2 regions of the Neobacillus sp. K501 genome follow, and region 1 is predicted to be linked to the other one. Evidence: riboswitches for the same ligand, from Rfam matches in the RefSeq annotation. Region 1 holds a riboswitch; the other holds the start of a gene.
What was found. A riboswitch is a leader RNA that binds a small molecule or an ion and turns the genes downstream of it on or off. The one in region 1 is predicted to bind cobalamin.
Positions count from the first base shown of each region.

Region 2: linked by a shared signal. The riboswitch ahead of ACWM35_RS17925 (ribonucleoside-diphosphate reductase subunit alpha) and the one ahead of ACWM35_RS13770 (ABC transporter substrate-binding protein) in region 1 are both predicted to bind cobalamin.

Region 1 covers NZ_JBSLYA010000005.1:180,838-186,716, reverse strand. The annotation lists gene ACWM35_RS13780 (ATP-binding cassette domain-containing protein) at 1-678, opposite strand, end outside; gene ACWM35_RS13775 (FecCD family ABC transporter permease) at 675-1,745, opposite strand; gene ACWM35_RS13770 (ABC transporter substrate-binding protein) at 1,708-2,700, opposite strand; cobalamin riboswitch at 2,883-3,088, opposite strand; gene ACWM35_RS13765 (SDR family oxidoreductase) at 3,378-4,157, opposite strand; gene ACWM35_RS13760 (long-chain-fatty-acid--CoA ligase) at 4,180-5,811, opposite strand.
Region 2 covers NZ_JBSLYA010000008.1:120,661-126,539, forward strand. The annotation lists gene pnuC (nicotinamide riboside transporter PnuC) at 1-543, shown strand, start outside; gene nadR (multifunctional transcriptional regulator/nicotinamide-nucleotide adenylyltransferase/ribosylnicotinamide kinase NadR) at 556-1,584, shown strand; cobalamin riboswitch at 1,690-1,867, shown strand; gene ACWM35_RS17925 (ribonucleoside-diphosphate reductase subunit alpha) at 2,020-4,311, shown strand; gene ACWM35_RS17930 (ribonucleotide-diphosphate reductase subunit beta) at 4,321-5,379, shown strand; gene ACWM35_RS17935 (flavodoxin domain-containing protein) at 5,381-5,833, shown strand.

The sequences.
Region 1 (5,879 bases):
CAAAAGGTCTACATCTCCTACTTCTAAAAAGCTCCCATTATGAAGCAGGGCGATACGATCTGCATAGAGCGAAGCAACATTCAAATCATGGAGGATCGAAAAAATGGTTAACCCTGATGATAGTTGCCGTTCTTTCAGTAGATTCAACATGTGAAAGGTATGTTTAATATCCAAATGATTGGTAGGCTCATCCAAAAGTAAGATTTCAGGCTCCTGTGCTAAAGCTTTGGCCAATAAGACTCTTTGCTTTTCTCCACCACTAATCATTCGAAATGGAGTTTTTCGAAAGTCACTTATTTGGGTGAGCTCCATCACCTCATCAATGACTTTTCGGTCTGCCTTCGAAAGTTGTTTAAAAATCCCCTTTTGATGAGGATAACGTCCAAGACTAATGATTTCTTCCACGGAATAATCGAAGGAAACTTGAACTTCCTGTGTAAGTACCGCCATTTTTTTGGCTTTTTCAAGTTTAGAAAGGGATGTAATTTCTTTACCATCGATGGAAACTTTCCCGCTAATCCTTGATAACTGCCCGGTAATGAGTTTAAAAAGGGTTGTTTTTCCACTCCCATTCGGACCAAGAAGCGCAAAAAACTCTCCTTTATTAATGTCAAAATCTAAACCTTTAATAATGGGGGAATGGCTATATCCACCAACCAAGTTTTGAACGTGAATCATTTACTCGTCCCCCTCCCAAGTCTTTCTCTAATCAATAAAAGGGCAAATACAGGTGCACCAATTAAAGCAGTAATCACGCCAATTGGCAGCTCTTTTGGAGCAATCAGGGTTCTAGCCAGTAAATCAGCTAAAATGAGAAAAGCTCCTCCTATTAGCAAGGAGAGCGGAAGAACATGGCGATGATTCGGACCCGTTACAAGCCGGACAAGGTGTGGAATGACTAGTCCAACAAAGCCAATTGACCCTGAAACAGCGACTGCAGCTCCCGTTAATAACGAGGCACCAATGAGAACGAAGGTCTTCCCTTTTTTCACATCGACTCCAATATGATCGGCGGCATCCTCTCCCAGTGCCAAGGCATTTAATTCACGCTGGAAGTAGAACAGTATTATCGAGCCGATTATCATAAATGGTATAATGAGTTGAACATAGCTCCATCCTCTCATGGCAACACTGCCATATAACCAGTAGATAATTTGCGTCATCGCATCACGATCCCCTAATGAAATAAGGAGAGAGACAAACGCGCTTATAAAGGCACTAACGATAATTCCCGCTAAAATAATTGTTTCAATCGCTAAGCTTTTACTACTTAAGCGAACAAGTGCGAATACTATTAATAACGTGAATAAACCACCTAAAATAGCAAAAATCGGAAGCGTAAAATCCCCTAAAGCAACAATGGTCACTTGAAAAAACAAAACGAGAACGGCACCCAGCGAGGCACCCGAGGACACCCCAATCGTATAGGGATCTGCTAGTGGATTGCGTAATAATCCTTGAAAAGCTGCACCAGCTAACGATAGGGATGCCCCCACACAAAAAGCAAGAAGAACTCTTGGCAGACGAATATTCCAAATAATCATTTCTTCATTTTTGGCTACCTCGTCTAGTAAACTCACATGAAACACTTTTTCAAAGATAATATGTAAAATAGTCTGAACCGGAACGGTTACGCTGCTTGAAAATAAACCTAGAAGGCCTGTACCAAGTACAAGCCCTCCGCTTATCAAATATAACCAACCGATTTTATTGCTTAAAAATGTCCGGATAAATAAGTTCCGCAAGTGTCTCGACTCCTTCAATTAAACGAGGACCAGGTCTTGTCACCGTATCGTTATCAACATCAAACACTTTTCCATTTTTTACAGCCGGCACTTCTGTCCATCCTTCACGGTTTAATACCTCAGCTGTTGGATTGTCGATATAGTAGCCATACGTTGTAATGATCACTTCAGGGTCTAATTTGACAATTTCTTCTTCGGTCATTTTCACCCAGCCCTCTTGATCTTCTGCCGCATTAACAGCTTGAATGGACTCAAGCATCTCGTGCATAAAGGTGTTTTTTCCTGTCGTAAAAATGTCTGGAGCTGGCGAAACCTCTACCCAAACTTTCTTTTTATCTTTAATTGAATCTGCTGCTTTGTCTTTAATTGCTTGTAGACGCTCTTTCATATCAGTCACAATTTCTTCCGCTTCCGTCTTGGTTCCGGTAGCTTCCCCAATCATTTCAATGTTTTCATAAACATCTTTAAAGGAAGTAGCACTTCCAACAACAACCACATCAATACCGGCTTCTTCAAACTTTTTCAAGACATCTGGATGTGTTTTGTAATGATAATCCGTTACCAGAGCCACATCTGGTAGAAGGGAGAGAACAAGTTCTGCATTGATATCTTGTCCACCAACTTTCTCAATTTTAAGGGCTTCCTCTGGATAGTTATCATAATCGGATCTGCCAATTAATTTATCTCCTACTCCAAGAGCAAAGGCGATTTCGGTATTACTTGCTTGGATCGAAACAATGGTTTCAGGTTCCTCTTCTATCGTTACCTTTCGATTCGCATCATCGGTGATCGTGACAGGAAATTCCTTTCCACTATCACTTGTCTTTTCTTTTTCGGTAGCAACTGCTTTATCTTGCGAAGAGTTCTGTTCTTGTGTACCACATCCTGCAATAATCCCCATGCTTAACAGGAGAACAACTCCGAAATGACCCCATTTTCTTACAATCTCTTTCATCACATTTTCCTCCTTTAATTTTTGAACACAAAAAAACGCTGTTCCGGAGGAAAGCGTAAAGTAAAAAGGCAGTTTTATAATACTAAGTCTTGTCGACAGCATGATAACTTGCAATCTTGATAATAAGTAATATTATTTACCCAGTTGATTGCCTGCACTTTAAACATTCCTTTCCTCGAGGAAGCTTAAATACAAAATAGGCAGGTCTCCTGACTTGCGAATCAACGGTTGGTTTTCCCTTCCCATGTTTTTTAAAACACAGTGGATCTTTATAACCTTCCTACTCGCTTACAGTGGCGGGACCGTGTTGGATTTTCACCAACTTCCCTCTTAGTCTCAAATGAATCTCACTCAGATCATTTAAGAAACCTATTTGTCTAGTATTCATTTTTTGTTACAAAAGCTATTATAGTAGAGTATTCCACCTTTGTAAACTATTTCTAATCTCTCTTTTGGGTTATTCATGGAATCATAAATAATAGTTTCAACACTATATTAATAAAGAAACTGGACTTATTTATCTGTCTTTAATAAGTAAAGTTCTGTATGAGCATTGATATGCCCTAACGAACCTGCTCCGAGAACGCGATTCGTATGTATGGTTACCCTTATTTTCTGCCAAAAAGCTCACACATACCAACTAGTTAGTATGTGTGAGCTTTGGTTATACTTAGAAATTACTGAACTGCTGCCTTTGTTCCACCATCTACTAATAAGACATGACCAAATACATAATCTGAAGCCTTTGATGCTAAGAATAAAGCAGGGCCCTTCATATCAACATCTGAGCCAAAACGACCTGCTGGGGTTCTTTCAAGTATTTTTTCACCGGTATAGTCCAATAGACCATTTGTCATTTTTGATGGGAAAAAGCCAGGCGCAATGGCATTCACATGAACATTGTATGGGGCTAATTTAACAGCTAAATCTTGTGTAAAAGTAATGACTGCACCTTTACTGGTTGTATAACCAATCGCGTCCATAATCTTTGGATCTTGTCCTCCGAAACCAACGATAGAAGCAATATTAATGATTTTTCCAGAACCTTGTTCAACCATGATTTTTCCTACAGCCTGTGAAAAAAGGAAAACAGCCTTCAAGTTAACATCCATCACTTTATCCCAATGTTTAGCTTCCATTTCCAACGCTGGTGCACCCCATGAAGCACCACTATTGTTGACTAAAATATCAATCGTTCCGAATTCTTGGATTGTTTTCTCTACCACTCTTTGAATATCTTCGGCTTTTGAAACATCACATTCTAATGCGAGTGAACGTACACCCATTTTTTCAAGTCGTTCACTGACTTCTTGGCATGCCTCTACTTTCCTGGAACATACCACAACATTGGCTCCCGCTTCGGCAAAGGCAAGGGCAATCTGTTCGCCAAGTCCCCTTCCGCCTCCTGTAACGATAGCTGTTTTTCCTTTGATATCATATAATTCGCTAATATTCATTTTCATTTCTCCTTTCTAATAGTTATTTAGTTCCAATTGCTGACTCATCCCGAAGTGATCTACGCAACAATTTTCCAACCGAGGTTTTTGGCAGCTCGTCCCGAAACTTAACAGATTTAGGTACTTTATAAGGTGCCAAATATTGCTTCGAGAAGTGAATCATTTCTTCTTCTGTTACCAAGGCATCATTGACCAATTTGATAAAGGCTTTAACGGTTTCACCTCGATAGGGATCAGGCACACCAACAACAATGACTTCTTGAACGGCTTCATGATTATAGAGGACCTCTTCAATTTCACGAGGATACACATTGAAACCACTAGCAATGATCATGTCTTTTTTACGATCGACGATATAAAAATAACCATCTTCGTCCATTCTTGCTATATCACCTGTATGAAGCCATCCGTTTATGATCGTTTCCTCTGTATCTTCAGGACGGTTCCAGTATCCCTTCATAACCTGTGGACCTTTAACAATTAATTCACCAATTTCTCCAACCGGCACTTCTTCAAACCCATAATCAGTTACTTGGACAATCCTCACCTCGAGACTTGGAACTGGTAAACCAATACTTCCAACTTTTCTCTCAAGAAAAGATGGGTTGATATGTGTCGAAGGAGATGCTTCTGAAAGGCCGTATCCTTCACATATCTTACCTCCTGTTCGTTTTTCAAATAAATGTAATTGTTCAATCGGCATTGCTGCCCCGCCACTGTTATAATAAGGAATTTTATCGAATCCGTATTCTTCTAGTTTCGGATGGTTATTCAATGCAATAAACATGGTCGGTACGGCTGAAAATTGGAATGGACGGTGACGTTTAACCGTTTCCATTACTTCCTGTACGTCAAAACGAGGCAGGATAATAAGATTACTGCCCGTATGGATGCCAAGAAATACATTACACGTCAGACCATACACGTGGAACATTGGCAGGACAGACATAACTTTTGGATTATGAGGCGTATCAATGGTTTTAAATATAAAATCATTTACTTGTTCTAAATTGGACATGATATTTCTGTGAGTCAGCATGACACCTTTTGATACACCGGTTGTTCCACCCGTGTATTGCAAAATCGCTACTTCCTCTTCTGCATCAATTTCAACTTGGGGTGCAGATTTAGTGTCCATTTCTACAAGACTATCAAAATAATAATCTTCTTCTGTAAGTTCATTAGTTTGATGTCCAAAGCCCACAACCACAATACGTTTAAGCGGAGTATTGCCTTGAACCTGCTTCACTCTAGCATACAAACTCTCATGAACAACCATGTATTCAGACTGTGAATCATTTAAGACATGCTCTATTTCTCTTTCCACATACATTGGATTTACCTGAACAGCTATACCCCCTAGTCGAAAGGCTGAAAAAAGCGAAAAAAGATAATGTGGTGAATTTGGGAGCATGATGGAAAGGCGGTCCCCTTTTTTGAAGCCTAATTGATAGAGGGAAGCAGCAAATCTATCAACCACGGACGAGAGTTCTTTAAATGTCCATGCCATGTCATAAAATTGAATGGCTATATCATCTGAAAATCGTTCTACAGCATTTTGAAACATTTCGTCTAAAGAAATATTTTTAATGGAAGCGAATTCATTAATTTCCGAGTTGTAATGCTTTAACCATGGTTTAGTCGAATAGCTCATGACTACAACACCCCTTTTTTCTATTAATTAAGAATATTATAATAAAATACCATTAACTCGTCATTGTC
Region 2 (5,879 bases), on a different contig from region 1:
CTAGTTGCAAAGGGAAAAATCGCTAACTATTATTTTGGGATCGTCCAAACGTTAACCTATGCATACATTGCCTATGGTTACGGTCTTTACGGTGAAACGATGTTAAATGCACTGTTTTACTTTCCTGTTCAATTTATCGGGATTTACCTGTGGAATAAGAATAAAACAGACAAAGGAGTGAAGGGTGAAGATGTCAAAGTTAATCGCCTTTCAAAAACAGGCTGGGTTTATTCCGTGGCTTCTGTCCTTGTTTTGACGATTGGTTATGGGTTCTTCTTGAAATACTTAGGCGGCAACAATGTTTGGACAGATTCGGCGACTAATGTTCTTTCCATCGCAGCTCAAATATTAATGTTAAAACGATTTACCGAACAATGGATTTTATGGATTTCCGTCAACGTCCTTTCAATTTGCCTTTGGTTGAGTGCTCTTCTTGCCCAAGGTGGGAATGATTTCTCGATGTTAGTGATGTGGACAGCGTTCTTAGTTAACAGCATCTACGGTTATATCAACTGGCGAAAATTGTATCAAGAACAAATGTAGGAGGTGGAGACAATGACGGTAGGTTTTATTGGCGGAAAGTTTCTGCCGCTGCATCTTGGCCATGTATATGCGATTGTTCATGCTTCATCGATTGTGGATGAACTGTATGTTGTTTTATCCCATAGTGATAAACGTGACAAGGAATTGTGTAATCATACCAAAATGAGGTTTATTCCAGCTCAAATTCGACTGCGCTGGTTATCGCAACTAACAAAGGATATGCCTAATGTAAAAGTGATATCGGTGGAAGATGAGCAAGGAAAGGAGGATTACGATTGGTTTGAAGGTGCTCAATTAATCAAAAAAGAAATTGGAAAACAGATAGACTACGTATTTAGTTCTGAACCAGAATATGGGGAGATTTTTGAGCAACTTTATCCTGAATCAAAGCATGTTGTAATTGATCCGAATCGCTCTCATGTGAACATCTCTGCTACAAAAATCCGCCATGAGGGAGTGTATAGCAATTGGGAGTACATTCCTGATGTGGTTAGGCCCTATTTTATAAAGAAGATTGTCGTAGTGGGAACCGAAAGCTGTGGAAAATCAACCCTTACTAAAAATCTTGCAAAAATATACAATACAACCTATGTTGCAGAATACGGCAGAACAGTTTGCGAAGAATTAGGCGGCTGTGATGGAATTATTGTCAAGGAGGACTATCACAAAATCGCTTATGGTCACAAAATGGAAGAATGGAAGGCGATTGAAAAGGCCCAAAAAGTCGTTTTTATTGATACGGAGGCTATTGTGACACAATTTTACTCGAAGCTATACAATGATGCTCATCAAACAGTATTGGATGAAATAGCTAAGTTACAAGATTACGATCTTTGGCTCTACCTTGAACCAGATGTAAAATGGGTGAACGATGGATTAAGAGTTCACGGTGAGGAGACGGTCCGGGACCAGAACAGTCATGATTTAAAAAGATTATTGAATCAACATAATATTGTCTATAAAATCTTGAACGGGGATTACTGTAATCGACTTACAGCCGCTATCGGGTATATTGATGAAATCCTGATGGAAAATTGTTAGTAAGTTGTCCCCTCGAAAAAAGATGCTTGTCAAAGTAAATATTGTATATTATAGTTGGAGCATACAATATTTAGTGGTGGTTAAAAAAATGCACACTAAATATAGATAATAACCAATAATAATGGTGTCTGAAAAGACTTAATAGGGAATCTGGTGTGAATCCAGAACTGTACCCGCAACTGTAAATGCTGACGAAATAAGCAGATCCACTGTCTTTGGATGGGAAGGGCTTAGAGTAGGGGAAAGCATGAGTCAGGAGACCTGCCATTTTTATACGTGTTATCTTCTTCGGGAGTTGGGAAGGTAAACGAGGGTACTCTTAATGATGCAGTGAATGATACTGTTTTACTAGATTAATCCACGTTTACTAAACCCATCTTTCGTTGATGGGTTTTTTGTGTTCCAGAAGATCATAGAAAGAAATGAGGAATAAGAATGGTAGAAAAAGTATCTAGTAGAACCTCACAAAAGAATTCGGTTCTTGAAATTATCAAAAGTGCTTCTGAAAAGTATCAATTGAATACAGTGGGAATGGTTGAACAAGTATCTGGACTAGACGAATCAGAACAATACGAATCATCGCTGGTGTATGCATTAAATCAAATTTCCATGGATGACCCAAATTGGACTTTCCTTGCCGCAAATGTATATTTGCATAAACTATATCAACAAGCAGCAGATAATAGGGGCTTCTACCATGACAGCAAGTACGGGGATTTTTACTCGCTGATTACCTATTTAACAAGTCTAGGAATTTATTCGGATCAGCTTTTACTAACTTATACAAAAGAAGAAATTGACATATTAGCTAGAGAAATAAATCCTGAAAGGGATGAGTTATTTCATTACATAGGAATATTTTTATTAGCGGATCGCTATCTAGCGAAGGATTACGAGGGAAAAGTCTACGAGCTTCCACAGGAGCGGTTTATGATCATCGCAATGTCTTTAATGATGAACGAGCCAAAGGAGAAACGTTTAAATTTTGTAAAAGAAGCCTACTGGGCATTGAGTAACCTCTATATGACGGTTGCGACCCCGACATTAGCGAATGCCGGAAAAAGCTTTGGTCAGCTCTCTTCTTGTTTTATCGATACGGTTGACGATTCTTTAGATGGTATTTACTTAAACAACTGGGACACGGCTAGATTGAGTAAAGATGGCGGGGGAGTTGGGATTTATCTAGGAAAAGTCCGTGCCTTAGGTTCCGATATCAAGAAATTTAAAGGAAACTCCTCTGGTGTTGTTCCTTGGATCAGGCTAATTAACGGTACAGCGGTAAGTGTGGATCAGCTTGGGCAACGACAGGGTGCTATTGCTGTTTATCTAGATGTTTTTCATAAGGACATTATGAATGGATTTCTAGACCTAAAAACGAACAACGGTGATGAAAGACGAAAGGCACATGATATTTTTACTGGAGTTTCAATCCCTGATTTGTTTATGGAAAAATTACAAGAAGTTGACGAAACCGGAAGAAGCATCGGAGAATGGCATACCTTTTGTCCCCATCAAGTCAAACAAATCATGGGCTGGAAGGATGCAAACGGTACACTCCTGGGTTTAGAAGATTTTTATGATGAAGCGGATGAAAAACACTTTACAGAAAAGTATCAAGCAGCCGTCAGCCATCCGCTTCTGCCTCGAAAAACGTATCGGGCGATGGATATTATGGCGAGAATCATGATTTCTCAATTAGAAACGGGTACGCCATATATATTCTATCGAGATGAAGTTAATCGGCAAAATCCAAACAAACATATCAATGGAAGCGGCCGAACATCGATTTTTTGCAGCAATTTGTGTACTGAGATTACGCAAAACATGTCGGCAACTACGATTGTTAAAGAATATACAGATGAAGAAGGAAATTTGGTCATCGTTCGGAAGCCAGGTGATTTTGTTGTTTGTAATCTTTCTTCTATTAATCTGCCAAAAGCCGTCAAAGATCAGGTTTTAGCCAAGTTGATTCCAATCCAGATGAGGATGTTGGATAACGTCATTGATTTGAATACTATCATGGTTGGACAAGCGGAAGTGACAAATAAAAAATATCGGGCCGTTGGTTTAGGAACCTTTGGCTGGCATCATTTACTTGCGTTAGAGGGGATTCACTGGGAATCTGAGTCGGCTGTAGAATATGCTGATCAACTGTATGAAGAGATTGCTTATTATACGATTCGTTCCTCGATGGAATTGGCAAAGGAAAAAGGGTGTTATAGTCAGTTTAAAGGGTCAGAATGGCAGACAGGCAAATATTTTGAGCAAAGAAATTATCATACTTCGCGCTGGAATCAATTGAAAAAAGAGATCTCTCTATATGGAGTGCGAAATGGCTGGATGATGGCGATTGCACCCAACTCTTCAACGGCCAAAATTGGTGGTTCTACGGATGGAATTGATCCTTTGTATGCAGTTGAATATGCAGAAGAGAAGAAAAATTTTAAATTTAAGGTCACCGCCCCGGATTTGAATCATAATACGTACAATTATTATCGTCGTACCCGCAACGTGTTGGATCAAACTTGGAGTATCCGACAAAATGCAGCACGCCAGCGTCACATAGATCAATCAATCAGTTTTAACCTCTATGTTCGTCATGATATTAAAGCAAAAGACTTGCTACAACTCCATATGGAAGCGTGGAGACAAGGTTTAAAAACAACCTACTATATCCGAAGTACTTCCCAAACGGAAATAGAAGAATGCGAATCATGCCATAGCTAAAAAAAATAGATGAGGTGGACTCAGGTGAACCATGCACCATTATCAAAAATTAAACTGTTAAACCCGGAACTCCCAAATAAATCTACTGGAATTATTAATGGAAAGTCTTCAGGCATTTTGAACTGGAATGATATCGCCTATCCAAAGATGTATGATTTGTATCAAACATTATTAGCAAACTTTTGGAAAGCACAAGAAATTAATATGCAGGATGATATTAAACAATGGGAACAGCTTAGTATTACCGAAAAGGATGTATTCCTGCGAATAAATACCCAGCTTGCATCTCTAGATAGTCTTCAGACACCGACGATGTTTCAAGTGATGGATTATGTGACAGACTCTAGCTTTAAAGCCATCTTTGCGGTTATTTCACAGCAAGAAGCCGTTCATAATGAATCGTATTCATATATCCTTAGCTCACTAGTTCCTATTGATGAACAAAATCATCGATTTGATCAGGCAAAAACGGATCAGATTGTTAGGAAACGGAATAATCTTATATTAGAAGCTTACGAGAATTTCAGAGAAGCTCCAACTGCACAATCATTATTTCAATTGGCAGTGAACTCGATTAATCTGGAAGGAATCTATTTTTACGCAGGTTTTGCATTTTTCTATCATCTGGCCCACCAGCAAAAAATGCTGAAAACGAGTACGATGATCAGTTATATTCAACGAGATGAGATGCAGCATGCCTACTTTATTGCCCAATTTATTCGGATTCTTTTAACAGAAAACCCCACTTTGAATAGCGATGAGAATATCGCGTATATTTACAAAACGATCGGGGAGGCTGTCGAATTGGAAAAAGAATGGGCAGACTATATTTTATCTGATATTAAGGGGATCGATTTAGTCGAGTTTAGTGACTATGTCGAGTATTTGGCCAATAAACGATTAAGGCAACTTGGGCTGAAAAATCTTTATGAAGAAAGATCCAACCCGATGCCTTGGATTCAAGTTTTTAGCGATGAAATGATGAATGAAACAAAGTCTGATTTCTTTGAACAAAAATCAAGAACCTATACGAAAGTCTCTCATTCTAATGGATTTGATGAATTGTAAAATGAACGTTGCAATTATTTATACCTCAATAACTGGAAACACAGAGGCAGTGGCGGAAGAACTCTTTCGAATCTTTCAAACAAAATCCGTGGAAGTATCGATGGATAGAATAGAAGAGTTTCAGTTTTCAAAATTAAGTCAATACGATGCGATTGTGATTGGCACTTACACATGGGGAAATGGTGAAATCCCAAAGGAAATGTATAAGTTGTATCAAGCCATTGAAATACTTGAAAAAAAAGAGCTGATTACAGCTGTATTTGGAACGGGTGATAGTTTCTATCCCCAGTATTGTGGAGCCGTTGATCAGTTTCGAGACATGCTATATGTTCATACGAGGTTAGCTGCAACATTGAAAGTGGAGCTAACTCCACAAAACAAAGATGTTTATCGTTGTCAAATGTTTGTGGAATCGATGATAAAGTGTTCGATCATGACTGAAGAATGTTATTGATTACAAAGGACGAAATCATTATGAAAGATTAATAATTTTTTGAGTT